Regions from separate parts of the Streptomyces sp. NPDC029674 genome, predicted to be linked through region 4. Evidence: riboswitches for the same ligand, from Rfam matches in the RefSeq annotation. Region 4 holds a riboswitch; each other region holds the start of a gene.
The links. Region 4 has a riboswitch for cyclic di-AMP ahead of ACI2L3_RS05885 (M23 family metallopeptidase). Riboswitches for the same ligand answer to the same signal wherever they lie in the genome.
Positions count from the first base shown of each region.

Region 1: it holds a riboswitch for cyclic di-AMP, as region 4 does, so the genes downstream of both, ACI2L3_RS09955 (transglycosylase family protein) here and ACI2L3_RS05885 (M23 family metallopeptidase) in region 4, are expected to answer to the same signal.
Region 2: it holds a riboswitch for cyclic di-AMP, as region 4 does, so the genes downstream of both, ACI2L3_RS27950 (M23 family metallopeptidase) here and ACI2L3_RS05885 (M23 family metallopeptidase) in region 4, are expected to answer to the same signal.
Region 3: it holds a riboswitch for cyclic di-AMP, as region 4 does, so the genes downstream of both, ACI2L3_RS16435 (NlpC/P60 family protein) here and ACI2L3_RS05885 (M23 family metallopeptidase) in region 4, are expected to answer to the same signal.

Region 1 is NZ_JBJDPY010000003.1:562,283-564,474, reverse strand. It holds gene eno (phosphopyruvate hydratase) at 1-158, opposite strand, end outside; gene ACI2L3_RS09955 (transglycosylase family protein) at 480-1,202, opposite strand; cyclic di-AMP (ydaO/yuaA leader) riboswitch at 1,207-1,354, opposite strand; gene ACI2L3_RS09950 (transglycosylase family protein) at 1,550-2,192, opposite strand, start outside.
Region 2 is NZ_JBJDPY010000012.1:280,643-282,834, reverse strand. It holds gene ACI2L3_RS27950 (M23 family metallopeptidase) at 1-983, opposite strand, end outside; cyclic di-AMP (ydaO/yuaA leader) riboswitch at 995-1,142, opposite strand; gene ACI2L3_RS27945 (PP2C family protein-serine/threonine phosphatase) at 1,364-2,192, opposite strand, start outside.
Region 3 is NZ_JBJDPY010000006.1:181,692-183,883, forward strand. It holds gene pcrA (DNA helicase PcrA) at 1-770, opposite strand, end outside; cyclic di-AMP (ydaO/yuaA leader) riboswitch at 1,026-1,182, shown strand; gene ACI2L3_RS16435 (NlpC/P60 family protein) at 1,190-2,192, shown strand, end outside.
Region 4 is NZ_JBJDPY010000002.1:427,033-429,224, forward strand. It holds gene ACI2L3_RS05880 (M16 family metallopeptidase) at 1-786, shown strand, start outside; cyclic di-AMP (ydaO/yuaA leader) riboswitch at 981-1,143, shown strand; gene ACI2L3_RS05885 (M23 family metallopeptidase) at 1,156-1,959, shown strand; gene ACI2L3_RS05890 (GntR family transcriptional regulator) at 2,151-2,192, shown strand, end outside.

The DNA of each region.
Region 1 (2,192 bases), on a different contig from region 4:
TCACGGAGTTCGATGGCCTCGAAAGCACCGGTGGAGGCACCGGACGGAACGGCGGCACGACCGGTGCTGCCGTCGTCGAGGCCGACCTCGACCTCGACCGTGGGGTTGCCTCGGGAGTCCAGGATTTCCCGGGCTACGACGACGTCGATGGACGGCACGAGCATCTCCTTCTGGGAGTGTGACGCGTAAACACGATTACGCCGGGCCGCTTCGGCCCTGCGTCTCCTGAGCCTAACCGGCCCGGAGGCTTCGGCCAGCCGACCGCCCGTCCCCTGGGACGACACAAGGCCCAAATGGCGTGGAATCCGGGCGTAAGACCACGTTCTCTACTCGCTAGTAGCGAACATGGGGACAGTCACCGGGGGCGGACATGGCCCCGCCCCGGTGCGTACGGGGGATACACGCACCGGGGCGGGGAGCCCGTGGGGACGGGGTGGGACGGCCGTGCGTCCGCCGAGGCACGGCCGCGACCGGGTCCGTCAGCTGAGGTGCAGCTGCTGGCCGGGGTAGATGAAGTCGGCGTTGTCGATGATGTCGCCGTTGAGCTTGTAGACCTTCTGCCAGCCGCCCTTGACGTCGTGCGACTCGGCGATCTTCGACAGGGTGTCGCCCGTCTTGACCTTGTACTCGCCGTCGCCCTTCTTGACCGTCTTGCCGGTCGGGGTCTCGACGGTCTTCTTGGACTCGGTCTGCGGCGCGGGCTGCGGCTTGGGAGCGGCCTGCTTCGGCGCCTGCTGCTGCGGAGCGGCCTGCTGCTGCGTCTGCTGCGGCTGCGGCTTGCTCTGCTGCTGCGGGGCCTGCTGCTGCGAGCCGCCGCCGCTGCTGGGCGAGGCGCCCGAGAGGCCGACGCCGCAGGACGGCCAGGCGCCCTTGCCCTGGCCCGCGAGGACCTTCTCGGCGATCTCGATCTGCTGGGCCTTGGAGGCCTTGTCGGCGGTCGGCGCGTACTTCGTACCGCCGTACGCGGCCCAGGTGGAGGCGGAGAACTGCACGCCACCGTAGTAACCGTTGCCGGTGTTGATGGACCAGTTGCCACCGGACTCGCACTGGGCGACGGCGTCCCACTCGGACGTGGTGGCTGCGGAGGCCGAGCCGGCCGCCATCAGCGGGGCGGCGACGGCCGCGCCGGTCACGCCGACGAGCGTGGCGACACGGGTGGCCTTGGACGGGCGACGGTGCTTGCCCTTGCCGGAAAGCAGCATGAGTTGATCCCCTACACCGACGCCTGCGAGGTGAGCTGTCGGGTTCGGGCCGATGTGGTTGCCCGGCCGCACTTCTCGAGTGCGACTTCACCCCTAGCCGTTTCCGGCACTTACCTTGGGTCCCCCGCTCCTGCCCACGGCGCTCTTGAGCGACGACTGTTCCCGTCCGGCCGTTGGCAGGATTCGGCGTACCGACCGGCGGGGCTCACCAGTGGCGAGCGGTCACGACCGTAGCCACGCTCCCCACGGAATTTCAAAGACGATCAGGGCTTCTGAGACCCATCTCTCACTCGCGCCAATCCGGACAACAGGTGTCAAGTCCCCCGCAGACGCATCGTCAATTTCCGTTACTTTTCGCCCAGATCGAGGCTCTGACCGGGGAGAATGAGGTCCGGGTCGGCTCCGACGGTCTTCTTGTTCTCGCTGTAGAGCTCGTGCCATCCGCCGTCGACGCCCAAGTCGTCCGCGATGACCGAGAGGTTGTCGCCGGAGCGGACCGTGTACGTCCCGTCGGCGAGCTTCTCGGTGCGGTCGCCGCCGCGCGAGGCGTGCCGTCCGGGACGGTCGCCGGCGCTGTCGCTCTCGTCCGCGCGGTCGCCCCGGTGGCGGCCGGCGGAGGAGCCGTCGGAGTCCGCGGCGTCGTCGGCCGGTTCGGTCGACTTCTCGGGCGTGGGCGAAGTGGAGTCCTTGTCACCGGACTTGCGGGACTCGCCCTTGCCGTCGGCGTTCTCGGCGTTCTCGGCGTTCTCGGCGTTTTCGGCGTCGCCCTTGCCGCTGTCCTTGCCGCTCTCGCCGCCCTTGTCGTCCTTTTCGCCGGACTCGTCGTGATTCTTGTCTCGCGAATCGTCACCGGAGGGCTTGCGCGGGCCCTCTGACGGGTCGCCGGAGTCACCGGCCGCCTTGTCCGCCCCCTCGGGCTTCTTGGCGTCCTTGGCGTCCTTGTCGTCCTCGGAACCCTTGGGATCGGCCGAGTCCTTCGTGTCGGTCGTG
Region 2 (2,192 bases), on a different contig from region 4:
GTCGCGCCGACGCGGCCGATGACGTCGCCCGTGCTGACCTTCTGGCCCGCGCTGACGTTGAGCGACGACTGGTGGCAGTACCAGACCTCCGTGCCGTCCTCGAGTTCGAGCACGGTGCGGTAGCCGTACGCGCCCGCCCAGCCGGCCTCCTTGACGGTGCCGGTGTGCACGGCCTTGAGGGGGGTACCCGTGGGAGCGGCGAAGTCCAGACCCGTGTGATGCCCGGAGGACCACATGGAACCGGCGTCACCGAAGTGCGACGTGAGGGTGTACGAGGAGGTGGGGATGGCGTAGCTCTTGGCGAGCTCGGCCCGGCGCTCGGCCTCGGCCTTCGCCTTCCGGGCCTCCTCCTCCTTCTTCTTCTTGGCGGCGGCCTTGGCGTCCGCGGCCTTCTCGGCCGCTTTCTGCTGCTCGGCGGCCTCTTCGGCGGCCTTCTTGACGGCGGCCTCCTCGGCCGCGGTCCGCACGGCGGTGTCCGCCTGGTCCTGCTGGTTCTCGGCCTGCTGCATGATGCGGGCGCGCAGCGCCTCGCCCGCGTCGGTGGTGCCCTGCTCGGCGTCGGCGGTGCTGACACCGGCGGCGGTGAGCGGTGCGGCGGCCGCGACCGTGGTCGTCTCCGGCGCGTCGTCGGCCATCAGGGAGCCGACGCCCGGCAGGGACTCGGCCTCGGGCAGCGAGTCCGCGACGGCGCCGACGCCCGGCAGGTCGGGCATGGATATGGAGACCGGCGGCTTGCCGTCCTGCGCGGTGGCGATGCCGCCCGCGCCGACGGCGGCGATGACGCCCACGCCGAGCACGGTGGAGCTGCGGGCGAGGCCGCCGCCGCTCTTCTTGTGCACGCGGTGCCTGCCGCGGACGGGACGGATGGACTCCTCGGTGGGGTTCCACTCCTCGAAGGTCTCGGTGGAGCCCTCGTCGTACGAACCGAAGTCGTCGTCATTCGGCACGTACACGGCTTGGGGGGCAGGCCGGTTGGACGCCACTGGGGCGCGCTCCTTTCCTTCCTTCTCGCCTACCGGGTTAGCTGACGGGTTCGGAGCAGGAAGGTCTCCTACGAACAGCCGGCGCGTAGGCACAGCTGCCCGATTCACCCCAAGTTGGTGGTTCCCCGGCTCCCTTGCGGGATTAGGCGCGTGCGCGCGGAGCCGCCTCGAGTGACGGCTGGGACGACCGCGCTGCGTTATCGAACGTTAATAGACAGGGGGTCCGTATTCCAAGCCGTTCCGGTTGATCGTTAACGCTCATCGGCTGTACGTACCGGGACACGAGGGTGCGGAACGGGGCGAGTTGACCCCGCCCCTCCAAACACCGGAGCTTCACATTTTCTTGACAGAGCGTCAGTTGTTATGCGGAGCGGTGTACTTCAGTCACCACCGGTGACCCCCACCTCGCCGGCGGTGGGCCGCCGCACCGCGAGCAGCGCCATGTCGTCCGTCATCGCGCCTCCGGTGTGCCGCCGCACCTCCCCCGCGAGGGCGGCGAGCAGCGCGTGCGGGCCGCCCCTGCCGGGGAAGATCCGCCCGCCGAGCCGCGTCGCCGGATCGTAGAACTCCCCCGCCGCGTCGCGCGCCTCCGACAGGCCGTCCGTGTAGAAGAGCAGCGTCGCGCCGGGCGGGAACTCCGACTCGTCCGCCCGGTCCGGCCAGACCCCGAGGTCGCCCATGCCGAGCGGCAGCGCCGGCTCGCTCGCCGACATGACGCACAGCCGCCCGTCGCCGCGCAGCAGCAGTGGCGGCGGGTGCCCGCGGTTGATGAGGCGTACGGAACCCTCGCCGTGCCGGATCTCGGCGAGGACGGCGGTGGTGAACCCCTCGAACGCGTCGAGACCGTCGCGCCGGGTGCCCTCGCGGGCGAGCGCCCGCTCCAGGCGCTGCGCCACCGCCTCCAGGGTGGCCTCCTGCTCGGCGGCCTCCCGGAAGGCACCGATGACGACGGCGACCGCCGCGACTGCGCCCATGCCCTTCCCGCGTACGTCGCCCACGATGAGCCGTACGCCGTGCGGGGTGTCCTGCACGGCGTACAGATCGCCCCCGATGAACGCGTCGGCCTGCGCGGCCTCGTACCGTGCCGCGATGTCGAGCCCGCCGATGCGCGGGTCCGGCGCGGGCAGCACGGCGCGCTGAGTGGCCTCGGAGATGGAACGGGCGATGGCGAGCCGGTCGTTGCCGCGGCGCACGACACGGTTGATCACG
Region 3 (2,192 bases), on a different contig from region 4:
ATGATCAGGTCGTCGAAGTCCAGCGCGTTCGCCTCGCGGAGGCGGGACTGGTACATCGCGTAGGCCTGGGCGAGGGTCTTCTCGAAACCGTCGGCCGCCTGACCGGCGAAGTCCTCCTCGTCGATCAGCTCGTTCTTCAGGTTCGAGATCTTGGCGCTGAAGGACTTCGGCGGGAACTTCTTCGGGTCGAGGTCCAGGTCGCGGCAGACCAGGGCCATGAGGCGCTTGGAGTCCGCGGCGTCGTAGATCGAGAAGGAGGAGGTGAAGCCCAGCTTCTTGTACTCGCGGCGCAGGATGCGGACGCAGGCGCTGTGGAAGGTCGAGACCCACATCGCGTTCGCCCGGGGGCCCACGAGCTGCTCGACGCGTTCCTTCATCTCGCCCGCGGCCTTGTTCGTGAAGGTGATCGCGAGAATCTGGCCGGGGTGCACGCCGCGCTCGGCGAGGAGGTACGCGATGCGGTGGGTCAGCACGCGGGTCTTGCCGGAACCGGCGCCGGCCACGATGAGCAGCGGGGAGCCGGCGTGCACGACGGCCGCGCGCTGGTTCTCGTTCAGCCCGTCGAGGAGCGACGCCGGGTCGATGACCGGGCGCGGGGCGCCGTCGCGGTAGTGCGACTCCCGGGTCATGGGCGCGTCGAACTTCCCGTCGAACAGGTCGTCCGGAATGGGCTCCGGAGCGCTGTCCTCGGGCGGCGGCGGGGGCGCTTCGTCCGCGGCCCGGGAAGGCTGCAGGTCCGCCAGGAAGCTGTCATCAAAGAGGCTGCTCATCGCCTCCCGAGTCTAGGCGGCCCCACTGACAACCCGCTGCGGGTTCCGGTCAGCCCGGGTCTTCCTACGCCCCGCCCACGGACGATCACGCTCCGCTACGCCTTTGACCGCCCGCGCCACGCCCGCGTCAGGGAACTCGTAAAGTCACGAAAATGTATCGGGCATATCGAACATCAACCTTCACAGGGACCACACGCGTTGGCTAGCGTGCCCGGCGGGCCACTCGTCCCCCCACCGGCGAACCCCGCCGGGAACGGGCGGCCTCCGCCGAGTCCGACCTGTTCGGAGCCGGGGACCCACCAGAACATTGGGGTGAATCGGTCCCGTACGAAGTACGGGACCGTAGGGCAGCCTTCCGGAACACCCGCCCGAACCCGACAGCTAACCCGGTAGGCGGTCCACGGAAGGAGTCGCCTCCCTTGGCGTCGCACCGCAAGCCGCGGACCCGTACAGCCGGCCTACGCACGGCCCCCGCCATCGGCATCACGACGGCGGCCCTCACCTCCGTCGCCCTCCTGGCACAGAGCGCGCAGGCGGCGCCCTCCGCGCCGGCCAGGCCCAGCCTCGAAGAGGTCCAGAAGAAGGTCGACGAGCTCTACCGGCAGGCCGGCGTGGCCACCCAGAAGTACAACTCGGCCAAGGAGCGCACCGACAAGCAGCGCAAGAAGGTCGACCGCCTCCTCGACGACGTGGCGAAACGCACGGACGAGCTGAACGACGCGCGCAAGGAGCTGGGCTCGTTCGCCGCCGCCCAGTACCGCACCGGCGCCGTCTCCGAGACCGCCACGATGATGCTCGCCAACGATCCGCAGGGCTACTTCGACCAGAACCACCTGGCGGACCGGCTGACCACGCGCCAGAAGAAGGCGGTCGACGACTACCAGGCGCAGCAGGCGTCGGCGACCAAGCAGCGCACGAAGGCCGCGAAGAGCCTCGAGACGCTGAGCGACTCGCGGGACGACCTCAGGACGAGCAAGCGGACCGTCCAGAAGAAGCTGGGTGACGCGCGTGAGCTGCTTTCGAAGCTGACAGCCGAGGAGAAGGCGCGGCTGGCGGAGATCGAGCGGAAGAAGAAGCTGGAGGCCAAGCGCAAGGCCGAGAAGCTGGCCCGTGAGCAGGCCGCCGAGGCGGAGCGGGAGCGCAGGGCCGAGGAGGCGGCGCAGCGGGAGAAGGAGCGGGAAGCCGGCCAGGGCTCCGGATCCGGCTCTGATTCCGGTTCCGGTTCCGACGCGGGCTCGGGTTCCGGTTCGGGCTCCGGCTCCGGATCCGGCTCGGGAAGTACTGACGGCAGCTACGCCACCAAGGCCGCGAAGGTCATCGACTTCGCGGAGGCCCAGATCGGCAAGCCGTACGTCTGGGGCGCCACCGGCCCCGACTCCTACGACTGCTCCGGACTCACCCAGGACGCCTGGAAGGCCGCGG
Region 4 (2,192 bases):
GAGAAGTACGTCCGCCCCGCCACGGCCACCCTCGTCGTGGTCGGCGACCTGACCGGCACCGACCTGGACGCCGTCCTCGCGGACACCGTCGGCGCCTGGACGGGCTCCCCGGGCGAGCCGCGCCCGGTGCCGCCGGTGACCGCCGACGACCGCGGCCGCGTCGTCATCGTGGACCGCCCCGGCGCCGTCCAGACGCAGCTGCTGATCGGCCGCATCGGTCCCGACCGGCACGACCGCGTCTGGCCGGCCCAGGTCCTCGGCACGTACTGCCTGGGCGGCACCCTCACCTCGCGTCTGGACCGTGTCCTTCGCGAGGAGAAGGGATACACCTACGGTGTAAGGGCGTTCAGCCAGGTCCTGCGTTCGGCGCCGGACGGGTCGGGCGCCGCGATGCTCGCCATCAGCGGCTCCGTCGACACCCCCAACACGGGACCGGCGCTCGAGGACCTGTGGAAGGTCCTGCGGGTGCTCGCCGCCGAGGGCCTCACGGACGCCGAGCGCGACGTGGCCGTGCAGAACCTGGTGGGCGTCGCCCCGCTCAAGTACGAGATGGCGGCCTCCGTGGCGGCCACCCTCGCCGACCAGGTCGAGCAGAACCTGCCGGACGACTTCCAGGCGCAGCTGTACCGGCAGCTGGCCGCCACCGGCACCGTGGAGGCCACCGCCGCCGTCGTGAACGCCTTCCCGGAGGACCGTCTGGTGACGGTCCTCGTCGGGGACGCCGCGCAGATCGAGGAGCCCGTCAGGGCGCTCGGCATCGGCGAAGTGAGCGTGGTCACCAGCTGAGTGACAGTCAGGACCTGTGGGGCCCCGGTGACCGCTTGAGGTGCCGGGGCCCCTATATGCCCGATTTCATACGGTGGTTGCCTGTCTGCCGTGTGGCGTGCGCTACAAAATATGACTTCTGTTTGTCGATTGCAGTCGGCCCGTTTAGCGTCGACCCGGCTGTCCGTCGCGCAGTACGCCGCATCCGCGGCACCGGACAGTCATCGCCGAGTCCCCGTACGGCGCGAGCCAGGGGAGCCGGGGACCCACATGTCCCCTGGGGTGAATCGGGCACCTTGCCGCGAGGTGAGGGGTCCGTAGGAGACCTTCCTGCTCCGAACCCGTCAGCTAACCCGGTAGGCGAGAAGGAAGGAAAGGATCACCCGCCACATGGCGTTCACCCGTGCCACCGGGAAGCACCGTCGTCCGAGCCGCCTCACGCGTACCACCGCGAACGTCGCCGGCGTCGCGGCGCTCACCACCACCGGTGTCATCGGCGGCCTCGCGGCCCCCGCTCTCGCCGCCCCCGACGAGGCGGCGATGGAGCACACCGGTCTGACCCAGGCGGTCTCCGTGGGCGACTCGCTCGCCGCGAGCATCGACGCGCAGGCCGCGGCGCAGCAGCAGGCCGCCGACGACGCCGCTGCCGCCAAGCAGGCCGAAGAGGCCGCCAAGAAGAAGGCCGCCGAGGAGAAGCGCAAGGCGGAGGCCGAGGCCAAGGCGAAGGCCAAGAAGGAGCGCGAGGCCAAGGAGCGCGCCGCGCGCGAGGCCGAGCGCAAGCGCCTGAACACCTACGTCTCCCCGATCAGCGGCTCGTACGTCTCCACGGGCTACCAGACCGGCGGCGCCATGTGGTCCTCCGGCAGCCACACCGGCGTGGACTTCCACGCGGCGTCCGGCACCTCGGTCCACGCGGTCGGCTCCGGCACCGTCGTCGAGGCCGGCTGGGGCGGCGCGTACGGCAACAACGTGGTCATCAAGATGAACGACGGCACGTACACCCAGTACGGCCACATGTCGTCCCTCAGCGTCACCGTGGGCCAGGCGGTCACCCCGGGCCAGCAGATAGGCCTCTCCGGTTCCACCGGCAACTCCAGCGGCCCGCACCTCCACTTCGAGGCCCGCACCGGCGCGGAGTACGGCTCGGACATCGACCCGGTCGCCTACCTCCGCTCGCACGGCGTCAACGTCTGACGGACCCCGTACAGCTCCGAAAGCCCCGGCTCGCCCAGAGCCGGGGCTTTCGCGTTGCCGTCGTTCCGCCCCTGGCCAAAAGATATCCATGGATTCCGGCCCGCCGTCGGAAATCCCGGCGTTCTGCAATAGAGTCACTGAATGAGCGTCGGTCGACCGCGTTTCGCGGGGATTAAGGCGGAGGTCCGGACATGCGCGTTCCCGCGCACTCGGTATGCACGGCCATTCGGGAC